DNA from 3 places in the Mesorhizobium sp. Mes31 genome. Region 2 is predicted to be linked to each of the others. Evidence: riboswitches for the same ligand, from Rfam matches in the RefSeq annotation. Region 2 holds a riboswitch; each other region holds the start of a gene.
The links. A riboswitch is a leader RNA that binds a small molecule or an ion and turns the genes downstream of it on or off. The one in region 2 is predicted to bind cobalamin.
Positions count from the first base shown of each region.

Region 1: it holds a riboswitch for cobalamin, as region 2 does, so the genes downstream of both, bluB (5,6-dimethylbenzimidazole synthase) here and NR193_RS13065 (DUF1636 family protein) in region 2, are expected to answer to the same signal.
Region 3: it holds a riboswitch for cobalamin, as region 2 does, so the genes downstream of both, NR193_RS02325 (aromatic ring-hydroxylating dioxygenase subunit alpha) here and NR193_RS13065 (DUF1636 family protein) in region 2, are expected to answer to the same signal.

Region 1 is NZ_JALJRL010000002.1:55,677-61,065, reverse strand. Features, by position in the region: gene NR193_RS02980 (DUF2277 domain-containing protein) at 1-57, opposite strand, end outside; gene NR193_RS02975 (exodeoxyribonuclease VII small subunit) at 169-420, opposite strand; gene NR193_RS02970 (histone deacetylase family protein) at 424-1,350, opposite strand; cobalamin riboswitch at 1,471-1,652, shown strand; partial or broken gene bluB (5,6-dimethylbenzimidazole synthase) at 1,655-2,329, shown strand; gene NR193_RS02960 (hypothetical protein) at 2,452-3,435, opposite strand; gene ribB (3,4-dihydroxy-2-butanone-4-phosphate synthase) at 3,640-4,740, opposite strand; gene aroC (chorismate synthase) at 4,820-5,389, opposite strand, start outside.
Region 2 is NZ_JALJRL010000006.1:258,095-263,483, reverse strand. Features, by position in the region: gene NR193_RS13080 (NADH-quinone oxidoreductase subunit B family protein) at 1-76, opposite strand, end outside; gene NR193_RS13075 (NADH-quinone oxidoreductase subunit A) at 67-432, opposite strand; gene NR193_RS13070 (winged helix-turn-helix domain-containing protein) at 765-1,964, shown strand; cobalamin riboswitch at 1,994-2,201, shown strand; gene NR193_RS13065 (DUF1636 family protein) at 2,240-2,668, shown strand; gene cobW (cobalamin biosynthesis protein CobW) at 2,665-3,702, shown strand; gene NR193_RS13055 (cobaltochelatase subunit CobN) at 3,713-5,389, shown strand, end outside.
Region 3 is NZ_JALJRL010000001.1:513,748-519,136, forward strand. Features, by position in the region: gene NR193_RS02300 (ABC transporter ATP-binding protein) at 1-460, shown strand, start outside; gene NR193_RS02305 (DUF680 domain-containing protein) at 646-882, opposite strand; gene NR193_RS02310 (DUF680 domain-containing protein) at 947-1,150, opposite strand; gene NR193_RS02315 (DUF680 domain-containing protein) at 1,222-1,428, opposite strand; gene NR193_RS02320 (DUF680 domain-containing protein) at 1,500-1,700, opposite strand; cobalamin riboswitch at 2,213-2,416, shown strand; gene NR193_RS02325 (aromatic ring-hydroxylating dioxygenase subunit alpha) at 2,531-3,778, shown strand; gene NR193_RS02330 (hybrid-cluster NAD(P)-dependent oxidoreductase) at 3,856-4,956, shown strand; gene NR193_RS02335 (PqqD family protein) at 5,110-5,389, shown strand, end outside.

The DNA of each region.
Region 1 (5,389 bases), on a different contig from region 2:
CTCGTCGTTGGTTGCCGGCGGATCAAAGTTGAACAGGGTCTTGATGTTTCTGCACATCGTTTCCGAACCTCCTCTTGTCCTGGAGCCGTTTCAATCGGGACGCGGCCCATCCTCGATCATGATCGTGTCCAAAAACCGGTGAGGCAAGACCATCGTTCGGGCCGCGCCTCAGTCCGCGTCGAGCGGCTCCGTTCCAACCGGCTTGCCGTCGCGCGACAGCCGGATCTTCTCGACCTTGTCCTCGGCGGCCTTCAGCAGCCGGTCGCAATGCGCCTTCAGTGCCTCGCCGCGCTCGTAGATCCTGATCGACTGGTCGAGCGGCACGTCGCCACGCTCCAGATCATCGACGATCTTTTCCAGCGCGTCGAGTGCCTGTTCGAAGCTCATCGCCTTGACGTCTTCGTTGGTCTCACCAGCCATCATTCATCCTTTCATCAGTCGCCCGACATGGGCGGCGACCGAAAATGCCAGTCCCTGCAGATCGTATCCGCCCTCGAGCAGGCTGACGAGCCGGTTGCCGCTGTGGCGTGTAGCGCGCTGCATCAGTTGTCCCGTCGCCCAGTCGAAATCGTCCTCGGTCAGATTGATCTCGGCCAGCGGATCGCGGTGATGCGCGTCGAAACCGGCTGAAATGATGATCAGGTCGGGAGCGAAATTGTCCAGCGCCGGCAAAACGCGCGACAGGAAGGCATCGCGAAAGACCTCGCTGCCGGTCTGCGGCGCCAGCGGCGCGTTGACGATGTTGCCGGCGCCGGTTTCACCCTTTGCCCCGGTGCCGGGATAGAGCGGCATCTGATGCGTCGAGCAATAGAGCACCGACGGATCGTCCCAGAAAATATCCTGCGTGCCGTTGCCGTGGTGCACGTCCCAGTCGACGACGGCGACGCGCTCGACGCCATGCTTCTTCTGCGCATAGCGCGCCGCGATCGCGGCGGTGTTGAAGAGGCAGAAGCCCATCGCGGTGTTCTTTTCGGCATGGTGGCCGGGCGGCCGGGCGGCGACGAAGGCGTTGTCGGCGCGGCCCGTGAAGACGTCGTCGACGGCAGCGTTGGCGGCGCCGATCGCCGTGATCGCCGCCTGCCAGCTCTTCGGGCTGGCGGTGGTGTCGGCGTCGATGCGGGCGATGCCCTCGTCGGGAATGGCGGCGCGGACGCGGGCGACGAAATCAGCGGGATGCGCGTAGAGGATGGTCGCCTCGTCGCCTTCCGGCGCCTTGACGCGGTCGAGCGCGGCAAATGCCTCATCGTCGAGCACGCGCTCGATGGCGCGCAAGCGGTCCGGCCGCTCGGGATGGCCGGGCGGCGTGATGTGCTCGAGGAAGATCGGATGGGTGTAGAGACGGGTAACCATCGTCCTAATCTAGTGGCCCCGATCGACAAAGGCCATGAGCAGGCGGCTGATGGCTGGGGAAAATCACGCCTGCGTCCATTCGTGTCGCCGTGGGCATTGGCGTCGCCGGCGCTTCGGCGTAAGGTCGCCGCACTGCCTGGTGCCCGCCGCAAGCGGGAGAATCGGGAACACGGTTGAACTCCGTGGCGTGCCCAACGCTGTGAGGGGGACCGCGCCGGTAAATGCCACTGTCGATGGACGGGAAGGCGCCGGACGTGGGTTGATCCCAAGCCAGAAGACCGGCCTGGCAGGCATCGTCATCCGCATGGTCAGGCGGCTGGCATTGATTGCAATCGCAAGGGGACAAGCGATGCCGGAAACCATGACCGCTCCTGTTGGCGACGGATTTGATCAGTTGGCGCGCGATGCGGTTTATCGCGCCATGTTCACGCGGCGGGACGTGCGCAGCCATTTCCTGCCGACCGCGCTCGACGATGAGGTGCTGGCGCGGCTGTTGCTTGCCGCCCATCACGCGCCGTCGGTCGGCTTCATGCAGCCATGGAATTTCATCCTCATCCGCGATGCCGGACGACGCGAAAAGGTGCGCGACCTGTTCCTGGCAGCGCGCGAGCAGGAACTGCCGGCCATCGAGGCAGAACGGCAGGCGCTCTACCGCAAGCTCAAGCTGGAAGGCATTTGCGAAAGCGCACTCAACATCTGCATCACCTGCGACCGCGAGCGCTCGAAGGATTCACCGCTGGGACGCTGGCACAATCCGGAGATGGATCTCTACAGCACGGTCTGCGCGGTGCAGAATTTCTGGCTGGCGGCGCGCGCCGAAGGCGTTGGCGTCGGCTGGGTCAGCATCATCGAGGCGCAAGCGCTGAAAAGCCTGCTGTCCATTCCCGAGCATGTGACGCCTGTCGCCTATCTCTGCGTCGGCCGCGTTTCCGAGTTCGCGCCAAAACCGGACCTCGAAACGCATGGCTGGGGTCGCCGGCTGCCGCTGCCCGAGCTGATCATGAGCGAGACGTTTTCCGGGCAAGGTGAGGCGCCGCTCAAATCGACCGTGGAGCGCCTCAATACCGTCGATGCCACGGCGGCGATCGCGGGCCCCGCTGATCAGCGTGTCGCGCCAGCCGTGCCCCAGCGCGAGCCGCCGAAGGAAGCCAGCGCCTTGTCCTTGAGCTCCCTGAACTTCGACGATGCCTCGGCCAGCCGGGCGTCCCAGTCGGGGTCGGGCACCTGGCCGGCGATGGCCTTGAAGTAGACCTGCATCAGGCAGGCGATGGCGAAGGGTTCGATGAAGGCTGCCTTGAAGGCCCAGGCGAAGACGATGGCGAGCGCGAAGGCCCAGCCGGCGAGTTGCCCAGGCATCATGAAGAGAATGGCGGCGGCAGGGGCCAGCATAGCCAAGAAGATGACGAAGGACACGCCCCACATGATGACCGCCAGCCAGACGGCGTTCTTGACCATGATCTTGCCGTTCTGGGCGTAGAGCACGACGCCTTGCCGCGCCGTCTCGAAGGGCGAGGCGGAATTGATGCGGATGTTGTAGCCGAGGATGATCTCGTCGACATAGGTCAGCGACAGGCGGATCACCGTGTTGATGAAGGAGACCAGGCCGCTCAAACCCGGGATCGGCAGGAAGGCGGCGATGCCGCCGAGCAGGCCGGTGATGGCGCGGATGGCGCCCTTGACCAGCTGGTCGACGACGAAAAGGATGTTTGCCTCGGCGAAACGCTGGGTGACGACTTGCCGGGCATAGGCGATCTGGTCCTGGCCGTCGGGAATGTCGCGGCCGTCGATCAGATGCACCATGACGGCGACATGGCCGGCCTTGACGACGTAGAGGATGTATTCACGGATCCAGTAGACGGCGATCGAAACGACGCCGAAACCGACCACGCCGCCCCACAAGGCAAACGACAACGGCCCGTCGGGATCGGTGGAGATATGGCCGACGCCATAGCCGACGGAGGCCCCGGTGCCGGTCGCCACGATATAGGCCAGCGTGATGCCGAAATAGACGATCATGCGAAAGACAATGAAGGGCCAGGTCCGCATCATGATGGACACCGACCTGCCGATATCGAAATCCCACATGCCCGAATCTCCCCTCAGAGATGGTGGGAGAGGATGCGCTCAACCCGGCTATTGTCAATTGCAATAGCAGTGCCAAGCCGCCAATGGTGCCTTCAGCCAGGTTGCGAACCCGGCCTTTTGAGCAGGCCCTCGAGCAACTGCTTGAAGGCCGCTACCGCCATTTTCGACGTCGCTTCAGGGGGCGCTACCCTCTGCGACTGACTTTCAGAGAATCTCGGTCTTGGCGATGTGGATGCCAAAGCCTTCGAGGCCGACATAGTGGCGTTCGCGCGAGGCGATCAGGTTGATCGAGGAAATGCCGAGATCCTTCAGGATCTGTGCTCCGAGCCCGATCTCGCGCCATTCGTTCTCGCGGCGGCGCGCCTCATCGTGATCCTCCCGGTCGCCAGAGGCGGGACGCTTGCGTTCCTGATGGGCGACGCCGACCGAGCCCTCACGCAAGTAGACAATGACGCCGCGCCTGCGATCGCCCATCGTTTTCATGATGCCGTCGAGCCGATGGCTGGTGCCGAAGACGTCGGTCACCACATCCTCGGAATGCAGGCGCACCGGGACATCCTCGCCATCGCGGATGTCGCCGAAGACGATGGCGACGTGGTGCATGGAATCCCACGGCAGCGTGTAGGTGAAGACCTGCGCCTTGCCGCCCGGCGTTTCAATATCCGAACAGGCGACGCGTTCGACCAGCGTTTCCTTGCGCTGCCGGTAAGCGATGAGGTCGGCAACCGAAACCTGCTTGAGACCGTGCTGCTCGGCAAAAGCGGCAACCTGCGGGCCGCGCTTGACCGTGCCGTCGTCGTTCACCAATTCCGAGATCACCCCGACGGGCGGCAGGCCGGCGAGCTTGCACAGGTCGACCGCAGCCTCGGTATGGCCGGAGCGCATCAGCACGCCACCCTCGCGCGCGATCAGCGGAAAGATATGGCCGGGACGGACGAAATCCGAACCACCAACATTGCCGTTGGCGAGGTTGCGAACGGTCAGGGTGCGGTCCTCGGCCGAAATGCCGGTCGTGGTGCCGTGCTTGAAATCGACACTGACGGTGAAGGCGGTGGTGTGCGCCGAATCATTGTCGGCAACCATCGGCTGCAAGTTGAGGCGCTTGGCCTCCTCGCGCGGCATCGGCGTGCAGACGATGCCGGAGGTGTGGCGGACGATGAACGCCATCTTTTCCGGCGTGCAATGGACGGCGGCGACGATCAGGTCGCCCTCGTTCTCGCGCCCGTCATCGTCCATGACGACAACGATCTCGCCGCGCTCGAAAGCACGCAGGGCTTCGACGATCTTCTTCTGGTCGTAAGGCATGGGCGGCTCGCTTCGCTCGCAGGGAATAAGGCAGTAAGGCAGTTGGGAAAAGAAAGGGCTGTATCGGGTGGCCTACTGCCTATTCCCTACTGCCTATTCCCTTACCCGTCTGTCCGCGATGACGCAGATAATGATCGGCAATGGCGCACGCAACCATCGCCTCACCGATCGGCACCGCGCGGATGCCAACGCATGGGTCGTGGCGACCCTTGGTCATGATCTCGACGTCGTTGCCGTCCTTGTCGATCGACTTTCGCGGCGTCAGGATAGAGGACGTCGGCTTGACGGCGAAACGGGCGATGATCGCCTGACCGGTCGAAATGCCACCAAGGATGCCGCCGGCATTGTTGGACAGGAACACCGGCCTGCCGTCATTGCCCATGCGCATCTCGTCGGCATTCTGCTCGCCGGTGATGCGGGCTGCCTCGAAGCCGTTGCCGATCTCGACCCCCTTGACCGCGTTGATCGACATCAGCCCGGATGCGATGTCCTGGTCGAGCTTGGCATAGATCGGCGCGCCGAGGCCTGCCGGGACGCCGTCCGCAACGATCTCTATCACGGCGCCGACCGAGGAGCCGGCCTTGCGGATGCCGTCGAGATACTGCGTGAAGACGGGAACGGAAGCCGGATCCGGGGTGAAGAATGGATT
Region 2 (5,389 bases):
GCCTGCCGGTGTTGGGATCGATCAGCCCCTTGGGCTTCGGCGCGATGAGCGTGCCGGAACTGTCGCTCAATCCCATTCCAGCGCTCCTTTTTTCCATTCATAGGCAAAGCCGATGGTCAGCACCGCCAAAAAGACCATCATCGACCAGAAACCGAGCATGCCGATCTTCGAGAACGACACCGCCCAAGGAAACAGGAAGGCCACTTCCAGATCGAAGATGATGAACAGGATCGACACCAGGTAGAAACGGATGTCGAATTTCATGCGGGCGTCGTCGAACGAGTTGAAGCCGCACTCGTAGGCGGAAAGCTTTTCGGGATCGGGATTGCGGTAGGCCACCAGGAAGGGTGCGGCCAGCAGCGCCAGGCCGACAACCAGCGCCACGCCGATGAACAGGACGATGGGCAGGTACGAACTGAGAAGTGCGTTCATGCAGCGGCTTTCCGTTGGCGCCAATCCATTCTGATTACAGCACCGGACCTTATTGCGGAAGCGTGACAGTTTAACCGCTGAACCGTTTTAAGGGGCCTATGCTGCAACGCGGCGAGGGTTAGCGCAGCACTTCCGGCGAAGCAAGTCAAACCTTGTTCAAAACGCTGACCTGGACGGCATATACGGGGAAACTGGTCCGATCCGCTCCTGTTTGATTTCCTTCATTTTTTACTCCACTTTTCTCTCCTGACATATATGCCGCCAAAACCCTGCTAGCATCCCGCGGAATCACGATCATCTGCACGCTCGAACCCCGTTAGAGTCGCATCAGCATGAAGGAAAAAATCTCGCTCCCCATGGCCCGGCGCATTGCACTCGCCGCCCAGGGGTTTGCCGACGCCAGACCAGCCGCTACGCCCGATCGACGGCATCTGGCCCGCGTGCTTGCCCGCACCGGCCTGCTGCAGATCGATTCCGTCAGCGCCGTGGTGCGCGCTCATTATATGCCGCTTTATTCGCGCCTTGGCCCCTACCCGCTCGCCTTGCTCGACAACGCCGCGGTCACGCGCAAGCGCACCGTGTTCGAATACTGGGCGCATGAGGCCTCGTTCCTGCCGGTCGAGACATACCCGCTGATGCGCTGGCGCATGCAGCGGGCCGAGCGCGGCGATGAGATGTATTCGGGCCTGGCCAAATGGGGCCGCGAGCACGCCGCCTATATCGAAGAGATCTACCGCGCGGTCGTCGAGCGCGGCCCGATCGCCGCTTCGGCACTGGAAGGCCAGAAGGGCTCGGGCGGCTGGTGGGGATGGAGCCATGCCAAGCACGCCTTCGAATGGCTGTTCTGGGCCGGCCGCATCACCACGGCGCACCGCCGTGGCTTCGAGCGTTTCTATGACCTGCCGGAGCGCGTGCTGCCGCAGGCGATCCTAGATCTGCCGGTGCCAGCCACCGAGGACGCGCATCGCGAATTGCTGCGCATATCCGCGCGCGCCCACGGCATCGCGACATCAGGCGATTTGCGCGACTATTTCCGCCTGTCGCCCGCGGACATGAAAGGCCGGCTGGAGGAACTGGTTGAAACAGGCGAACTGGCGCCGGTGCGTGTCGAAGGCTGGGATAAGCCGGCTTACCTTCACAGGGACGCACGCATACCTCGAAAAATCGAGGCGCGCGCCCTGCTGGCGCCATTCGATCCGGTCGTCTTCGAGCGGTCGCGCTCGGAGCGGTTGTTCGATTTCCACTATCGCATCGAAATCTACACGCCGGCCGATAAGCGCCAGTACGGCTACTACGTCCTGCCCTTCCTGCTCGGCGATAGGATCGTGGCCCGCGTCGACCTCAAGGCAGACCGGCCTGCCAGCGTATTGCGTGTCCATGCGGCCTATGCGGAGCCAAGCGCACCCGCCGAAACCGCCGCCCAGCTGTTCGAGGAATTGAAGCAGATGCAGGGTTGGCTGGGCCTCGAACGCATTGAAGTGACGCCTGCAGGCGACCTCGGACAGCCACTTGCCGACATTGCCGCGTCGTAGACGTGCGTTGACACGGCTGTCCCTACAAGCCTAAATCCGGTCCAGACGGTCTCCTCTCGGCAAAGGGAGGAGCCAAGAGGGAATGCGGTGCGGGATCGCAAGATTTCAAATCCGCGGCTGTCCCCGCAACTGTAAGCGACGAGCCTGGGCCGAAAACCACTGGGATGTTCCCGGGAAGGCGGCACCCGAGGCGATGACCCGCGAGCCAGGAGACCTGCCGTCTGAGAGACAAAGAATCCGATCGCCTGGCGGGTTTTCCGGGCAAGGAGCCTGATTTGGAACGCGACAGCAGTTTTCCGGCTGAGACAGCGGACGTATTGTCCGGTGACGCCTTGACCGGCGTGACCGTGATCGTCTGCGCCTCCTGTCGCGACGAAACCGGTTCCGACGCCCATCCCCGCGCCGGCGAATTGCTTGCGGACGACACACGCCGCGCCGCCTCCGGGGAAGATATCCGCATCCGCAGCGTCGAATGCCTCGGCAATTGCAAGCGCCGGCTGAGCGCCGCGATCCTGCGCGACGGCTGCTGGAGCTACGTCTTCGGCGATCTGAGCGCCACCAGCGGCGCCGATCTCGTCGCTGGTGCAAAGCTCTTCGCCACCTCGACGGATGGCCTCATGCCATGGCGGGGCCGTCCCGATTCCCTCAAGCGCGGCCTCGTGGCCCGCATTCCTCCCCTCGACATGCTGAAGGACCAGATATGACAGCCTCCGTCTCCCGTGTTCCCTGCACTGTCGTCACCGGCTTCCTCGGCGCCGGCAAGACGACGCTGATCCGCCACCTCCTGGAAAACGCCGGCGGCAAGCGTATCGCCATCATCGTCAACGAGTTCGGCGACATCGGCATCGACGGCGAGATCCTGAAGGGCTGCGGCATCGACACCTGCCCCGAGGAAAACATCGTCGAGCTGGCCAATGGCTGCATCTGCTGCACCGTCGCCGATGATTTCGTGCCGGCGCTCGACCAGATCCTGTCGCTGACGCCGAAGGTCGACCATATCCTGATCGAGACCTCCGGCCTCGCTCTGCCCAAGCCGCTGGTGCAAGCCTTCCAGTGGCCGACGGTGAGGAGCCGGGTGACCGTCGATGGCGTCATCGCGGTGGTCGACGGCCCGGCGCTGGCCGAAGGCCGCGTCGCCAATGACATGGACGCCTTGCAGGCGCAGCGCGCTCAGGATGGGACGCTCGACCACGACGACCCGGTCGAGGAAGTGTTCGAGGACCAGATCGCCTGCGCCGACCTCATCATCCTGTCGAAAAGCGATCTGATGGACGCCGCCGGCTCCGCCCGCGCCAATGCCATCATCAATGAGCACATCGCTCGCGCGGTGAAGATTGTGCCGACCTCGCAGGGCAAGGTCGATCCCTCGGTGCTGCTCGGCCTCGGCCTCGCCGTCGAGGACGACATCGAAAACCGCAAGACCCACCACGACGACGAACTCGACCACGAGCATGACGACTTCGACAGCTTCGTCATCGATATTTCCTCGATCGCCAACCCGGAGGAGCTGGCAAAACGCGTCGCCACCGCAGCCGAGGAAGAAAACGTGCTGCGTGTAAAAGGCTTCGTCGAGGTCGGCGGCAAGCCGATGCGGCTTTTGCTTCAGGCCGTCGGGCCGCGCGTCAATCATTACTATGACCGCGCCTGGACCGCAGCGGACGACCGCCGCTCTCGCCTCGTGGTCATCGGCCTCAAGGGGCTGAATCGCCCGGCGATCGAGCGTATCCTCGCCGGCTGATTTTAACGCCATGCACATCCTCACCACGACCTCCGCCTCGCTCGACGATTTCGCCGAGCCGGTCGATCTGCGGCAGACGCCGGCGGATGTCGTGGCGCTGTCCTTCACCGACAGCGATCTCGCCGGGCTGGCGGCGGCGTGGAAGACGGATGCCAACCGCCTGCCTTCGATGCGGCTGGCCGCACTTCGCGACCTGCGCCATCCCATGTCCGTCGACCTCTGGGTCGACAGCGTCGCCCGCCACGCCAAGGTCATCCTCGTTCGCATCCTTGGCGGCTACGACTGGTGGCGCTATGGCTGTGACCAGCTTGCTGCGGTCGCCCGCGACCGCGGCATAAAACTGGCGCTACTGCCCGGCGAGTGCCGCGACGAGGACCTGCGCCTGATCGAAGCCTCGACACTGCCGCGCGAGGAATTGGAGGGCCTGCTCGACTATTTTCGCGAGGGCGGCCCGGCGAATATGAGCGCGCTGGTGCACCGGCTTGCACGGTTGGCGGGATCGGATGCGGCAGTCGCCGAACCGGTCGCGGTTCCGAAGGCCGGGTTTTATGAGCCGGGACATGGCGTCATGGAGCGCGGCCTACCCCTTCCCTTCGAGGGGGAGGGAAACGTCGTGCCCATCCTGTTCTATCGCTCGATGCTGCTCGCCGCCGATGTCGCGCCGATCGATGCCCTTTTCGAAGCGCTGCGGCAGCGCGGCATGCGCCCGGCCCCGATCTTCGTCGCCAGCCTGAAGGACCCGGCGTCGCTCACGTTCGTGGAGACCGCGCTCGCCGCGCTGAAACCCGCCGCCATCATCACCGCGACCGCTTTCGCCTCTGGCGCCGAACCCGGCGTCGAAACCCCGTTCGACCGCGCCGGCGTGCCTGTGTTCCAGGTCATCGTCGCCACCACCCGCCGCGACATCTGGGAGAACAACCAGCGTGGGCTGGCGCCCGCCGACCTCGCCATGCATGTCGTGCTGCCCGAATTGGACGGCCGCATCCTTGCCGGCGCGATTTCCTTCAAGGGCGAAAGCGAGACCGATCCGGCGCTTGGTCACCGCGCCTTCGCCAACCGGCCGGAAGCGGATCGCGTAGCGCAAGTGGCGGACCGCGTCGCGGCCTTCATTCGCTTGCAGGAGACGCCTCGCGCCGAGCGCAAGCTCGCCATCCTCATCCCGGACTATCCGAGCGCCCCCGGCCGCACCGGCTATGCCGTCGGCCTCGACGTGCCGTCCAGCGTGCTGGCGATGCTGCACGATCTGAGCGAACAGGGCTACGCCGTCGAGGGGATTCCGCAAACGCCGCGTGAGCTGCTGCAGATGCTGGAACGCGGCAGTGACGGGCTGGGGCTGGGGGACTATCGAGACTTGTCCAAGGGCCTGCCGCCTGGGGCGATGGCTGCGGTAAAAGCTGCGTGGGGCAAGGCGGAGGACGACAAAGGCCTGTGCGAGGCACACCCCTCTGTCCTGCCGGACATCTCCCCCGCAAGGGGGGAGATTGCGCCGTCATCATTGCTTTCGCCAATATCAGACGTTGCGCCAACCGCTGAGGCTGCAAAAGGAGAACCGGCACCGAAACTGCCGATCTCCCCCCTTGCGGGGGAGATGTCCGGGAGGACAGAGGGGGGTGTTCAAGCGCCGACATCGGCACACTTTCCCTTCCGTGCCGCCACCTTCGGCAACATCACCGTCGCGCTAGCCCCC
Region 3 (5,389 bases), on a different contig from region 2:
GCCGATGGACCTCTACAAGAAGCCCGGCAACCTGTTCGTCGCCCAGTTCATCGGCTCGCCGGCCATGAACATCCTGCCGGCGACCATCGACAAGACCGGAAACCCGACCGTCGTCAGCCATGTCGGCGGGCGGAAGGCGACGGTGCCGATCTCGACACCGGCTTCGGCAAAAGGTGCTGCGGTGAGTTTCGGCGTGCGGCCGGAAGACCTGATCATCGCCACCGGCGCGGACTATCTGTTCGAGGGAACGGTCGACTATGTCGAGCAGCTCGGCGAGGTCCAGCTTGTCTATGTCGACATCGGCCGCGCCGACCTGCCGCTGGTGACCAAGCTGCCCGGCAATGTCGAGGTCAAGCGCGGCTCGACATTGCGGCTGAGCGCCAATGCCGAGGACCTGCACATCTTCGACGCGGACGGACATTCCTTCGCGCTGCAAAAGCCGGAAGCAAAGGCGGCCTGAGGCGGTCAGCCTTGCTGGACCCAGGCGACAAAAAAGAGCGGCGGGCAAGGCCCGCCGCTCTGTTTCAGGAATCGGCTTCGGTTGTTAGAGCATGATCCCGAAAAGCGGAATCCGGTTTTCGGGAAAGATCATGCTCAAACGAAGAGATAGAGCCCCATCCCGATTCCATCGGGATGGAACAGGCTCTAGTGGCCGAAGAGGTTCCGGTCGCTGCCCTGGGGGGCTGACTTCTCTACGTCACCCGACGAATTGAGCAGCTTGTAGACGGGCGAGCCGCTGTTGCGGATCGAGCCCGTATGCGAGGTGTCGACGTTGACGGTCGCCTGCTTGTTGATGTCGGTGCCGCCAACGTTGTCGTTGCGGGCATAGGCGCTGCCTGCGGCAATCAGAAGAGCGGCGGCAGTAAGAACAATCTTTTTCATTTTTGATACTCCGGTATTTTCGAGTTCAAGGCGGCGGGCTGTCCCGCCGCCTTGCTTTCGGATGTTAGTTGTTGCCGAACAGGTTGCGGTCGCTGCCCTGGGCAGGCGCCTGGGCAGCCGGCTCCGACTTCGTGATGGAAGCCGTGTACGAGTTGTCGACCGCGGCGGCGGGTTGGTTGGCACCGTTGGAGCCAAAGTTGTCGCTGCCGGCAAAAGCGCTGCCGGAAATGGCAAGCAGGGCGGCGGTGGCAATAAGGATCTTCTTCATTTCAAGTACTCCTGAATTTCTGGATTTCGCCAGGGCGGCGGGCAAGCCGCCGTCACCTGGGGATTCGGCTGTTAGTTGTTGCCGAAGAGGTTACGGTCGCTGCCCTGGGCAGGCGTCTGAGCAGCCGGTTCCGACTTCTTGATCGAAGCGGTGTACGAGCTGTCAACCGAGGTGGCGGCAGGCTGGTTGGCGCCATTGGAGCCAAAGTTGTCGCTGCCGGCGAAGGCGCTGCCGGAGATGGCCAGAACGGCGGCGGCAGCAAGGATGATCTTCTTCATTTCAAGTACTCCTGAATTTCTGGATTTCGCCAGGGCGGCGGGCAAGCCCGCCGTCACCTGGGATTCGGCTGTTAGTTGTTGCCGAAGAGGTTACGGTCGCTGCCCTGGGCAGGCGTCTGAGCAGCCGGTTCCGACTTCTTGATCGAAGCGGTGTACGAGCTGTCGACAGCAGTGGCTGCCGGGGCATTCGAACCGTAGTGATCGCTACCATTAGCGAAGGCGCTGCCGGAGATGGCCAGAAGGGCGGCGGCAGTGAGGACAATCTTTTTCATTTTTTGGTACTCCAGTGTCTTCTTATTTCCGTCCGTCTAGCGGCGTGTCTTGGAAGGAATTCGCGTCGTTCGGACAGCCCCGATGTGGGAAGGCCATCCAGCCATTTCCAATCACGAAGTTGTTTCGCGTGGACCATGAATCTGCCACTTGAAATTGTGCCACGGCCTTCTACACCAGGTATTTTTACATTTTATATCAGTTAGTTAGATGAAACTGGCGTTCCGATCACCAACTGTGTCTAGGGCCCAGCGTTCACACCGTCCTGCACGCACCGTCAACAGAAACGAACCGTTCGGTTCGATTTTAGAGGCAGCTAATAGTCACTTTTCGAAACCGTTAACCGTTTTTGGCCTCCGCCAGCGACCGGATTCGGGAAGATCGCGGCCGGCAAATGGCCGTCGGGCAGATCGGATTTCAGCCCCGCAATCGCCAACCGGGGCGTTTTCGTATGCGTGTCGCGCCGCATGGATGCGATGTCGCTTTCATGCCGATGTCGCAATCGCCGTCGTGATTAGATCATGACATCTCAGGTGCCGTTTCGTGACGACGAGGCGGAGAATTGGGAAGCCGGTCAGAATCCGGCGCTGCCCCCGCAACGGTGGTGGAGTTCAAGTCGCAACGGGAGACCACTGGGCCAAAAGCCTGGGAAGGTGTCGCGATCGTCCGCAAGGACAACTCCAGAGCCCGGAAACCAGCCGGAGATGTCTAGACTCGACTGATCGCGGTGGGCGGTCAAGAGGTGGATAGTGCATGTCCGGCACATCGCCGGCTTGCGTCCGATCCTTCCTCTCTTCCCCTCCGATGCAGTCCTTGATTGTGAGGACAGGACATGGACGCGCGCAACGACATGCTGAGGCTCTTGAATAGCCGCAAGCAAGGCTTTTCACTGGAGCAGCCCTTCTACACCGACCCCGACTATTTCAAGCTCGACATGGAGCTGATCTGGTATCGCGACTGGCTGTTCATCGGCCATGATTGCGAACTGCCGAAGCCGGGCAGCTACATCACCGTGCAGATCGGTGACTATCCGGTCGTCATCGTCCGCGACCAGCAAGGCAAGATCAACGGCTTCCACAATTCCTGCCGCCATCGCGGCAGCCGTGTCTGCAATTCCGACAAGGGCACGGCGGCCAAGCTGGTCTGCCCCTATCACCAATGGACCTATGAGCTGGACGGAAGGCTGCTATTCGCCAGGCAGATGGCCGACGGTTTCGACAAGAGCCAGTTCGGCCTGAAGCCGGTCGCCTGCGAGACGGTCGGCGGTTACATCTTCATTTGCCTGGCCAAGGAGCCGGCGGATTTCGCGCCGATGCGGGCGATGATCGAACCCTATCTGCTGCCGCACCGGCTGCGCGAGGCAAAAGTCGCCTTCGAGAGCACGATCATCGAGAAGGGCAACTGGAAGCTGGTCTGGGAAAACAACCGCGAGTGCTACCATTGCGCCGGCAATCATCCGGAACTGTGCAAGACCTTCCCGGAAGCACCGACGGTGACCGGCGTGCAAGGCGCCGACAGCGACCCGGAAATGCTTGCGCACTGGGCGAAATGCGAGGCGGCCGGCCTGCCGAGCAAGTTTCGCATCGATCCGGCCGGGCAATACCGCGCCACCCGCGCGCCGCTGCTGCGCGATGCCGTCAGCTACACGATGACCGGCAAGCGGGCGGTGAAGAAGAACCTGTCCGAAGCCGTCTCCGCCGACCGCATTGGCACTTTGATGCACTATCATTATCCGACGACGTGGAACCACATCCTCATCGACCATGCGGTGACCTTCCGGGTGCTGCCGATCAGCGCCACGGAAACCGCGGTGACGACGAAATGGCTGGTGCACAAGGATGCGGTCGAAGGCGTCGACTACGATCTCGCCGAACTCACCCATGTGTGGACCGAGACCAATGACCAGGACCGCCGCATCGTCGAGGAAAACGCCTTCGGCATCCTGTCGCCGGCCTACGAACCGGGCCCCTATTCGGAGCTGCATGAGGGCGGCGTGATCCAGTTCGTCGACTGGTACGCACGCTTCATCGGCCCACGCCTGGCCGGAGACGGCAAACCGGCCCTGCGCAGCGTCGCCTAACGCATGGCGCCCAAAAGTGCGCGGCGGTTTTGGGTTCACGACATGTGCGGAACAAAAGGGACAAGAGGATGAACGCGATGACGGATCTTGGCCTCTATCGCCATCTCGACGAGATGGCGCCCTGGAACGACAGGCTCCAGGTGCTGGAAGTGATCGGCGTCGCCGACGAGGCCCCTGACGTTAAGACCTTCACCTTCCGCTCCGACAACCAGACCTGGTTCCGCTACAAGCCTGGCCAGTTCGTGACGTTGGAGCTGCCGACCGCCGAGGGGCCGCTGATGCGCACCTACACGCTGTCATCCTCGCCGTCGCGGCCGTTCTCGATCGCGGTGACGGTGAAGGCACAAGCGGGCAGCATCGGCACACGCTGGATGTTCGATCATCTGGCGCCCGGCACCCATGTCAAAGCCTATGGGCCGGCCGGCGACTTCTCGCTGCACAGCCACCCGGCGGCCAAATACCTGTTCATTTCGGCCGGCTCCGGCGTGACGCCGATGATGTCGATGCTGCGCTGGCTCAACGACTGCGCGCCATGGACCGATGTCGGCTTCGTCAACTGCGCGCGCCGCCCGGAAGAGATCATTTTCCGCAAGGAGCTCGAACTGCTCGGCAGCCGCATGCCTGGCCTGTCGCTCGGCTTCATGATCGAGGAGCGGTCGAGCCGCGAGGGCTGGTTCGGCCATATGGGCCGCATCGACGCGATCCGGCTGCCGTTGCTGGCGCCTGATTTCCGCGAGCGCGAAATCTTCTGCTGCGGTCCCGATCCCTTCATGCGCGCCGTGCGCGGCATGCTGGAGGCCGCCGGCTTCGACATGACGAAATACCATCAGGAGAGCTTTGCGGCGCCTGTCGTGGAGGAGATCCCGGCGCCGTTCGCAGCGCAGGCGCGCGACGGCGCCGCGGTTCCCGTCGAAGCCGCCACGCCGATCCGCTTCTCGCTTTCGGATGTCGATGCCGAATGCGTCGCCGGCCAGACCGTACTGCAGACGGCGCGGGCTTCGGGCGTGCGTATCCCCGCCGCCTGCGAGTTCGGCCTGTGCGGAACCTGCAAGGTGAAGAAGGTCGCGGGCACCGTCGAGATGAGCCACAATGGCGGTATCCTCGATCATGAGATCGACGACGGTTTTATCCTCGCCTGCTGCTCCAAGCCGCTTTCGGCGCTCGAAATCGAGGCGTGATCCACTCGGAGAGCCGGACTGCTCCCCAAAAATGGTCGACGCCTCGCCGGCGCCCGTTGGCTTGCCAAGGAAGAACCGAGTGTTTACAGGCGTTGTTGGGGAGCAACCACGCCGACCGGTGATTGGTCGCGCAAGCTGCGGGGACCAAGAACGATGCGCCATGCCGATGTCTACAAGATTGCGAGCAAGGACGTGGTCTTTGAGTCCTTCGACGGCGAAGCCGTCGTGCTCGATCTTTCAAGCGGGAAATATTTCGGTTTTTCCGATTCAGGCAGCAGGATCTGGCAGGCGCTCTCGTCCGGCGTCGATGCCCAGGCCCTGATCGGGCTGACCGCAGGTGCCTCGACAATAGGCCCGGCTGAACTCGACGGCTTCGTATCGCAATTGGTCGAGATGCGGCTCCTGACGCGTTCCGACGCGCCGGCGCAGCCGC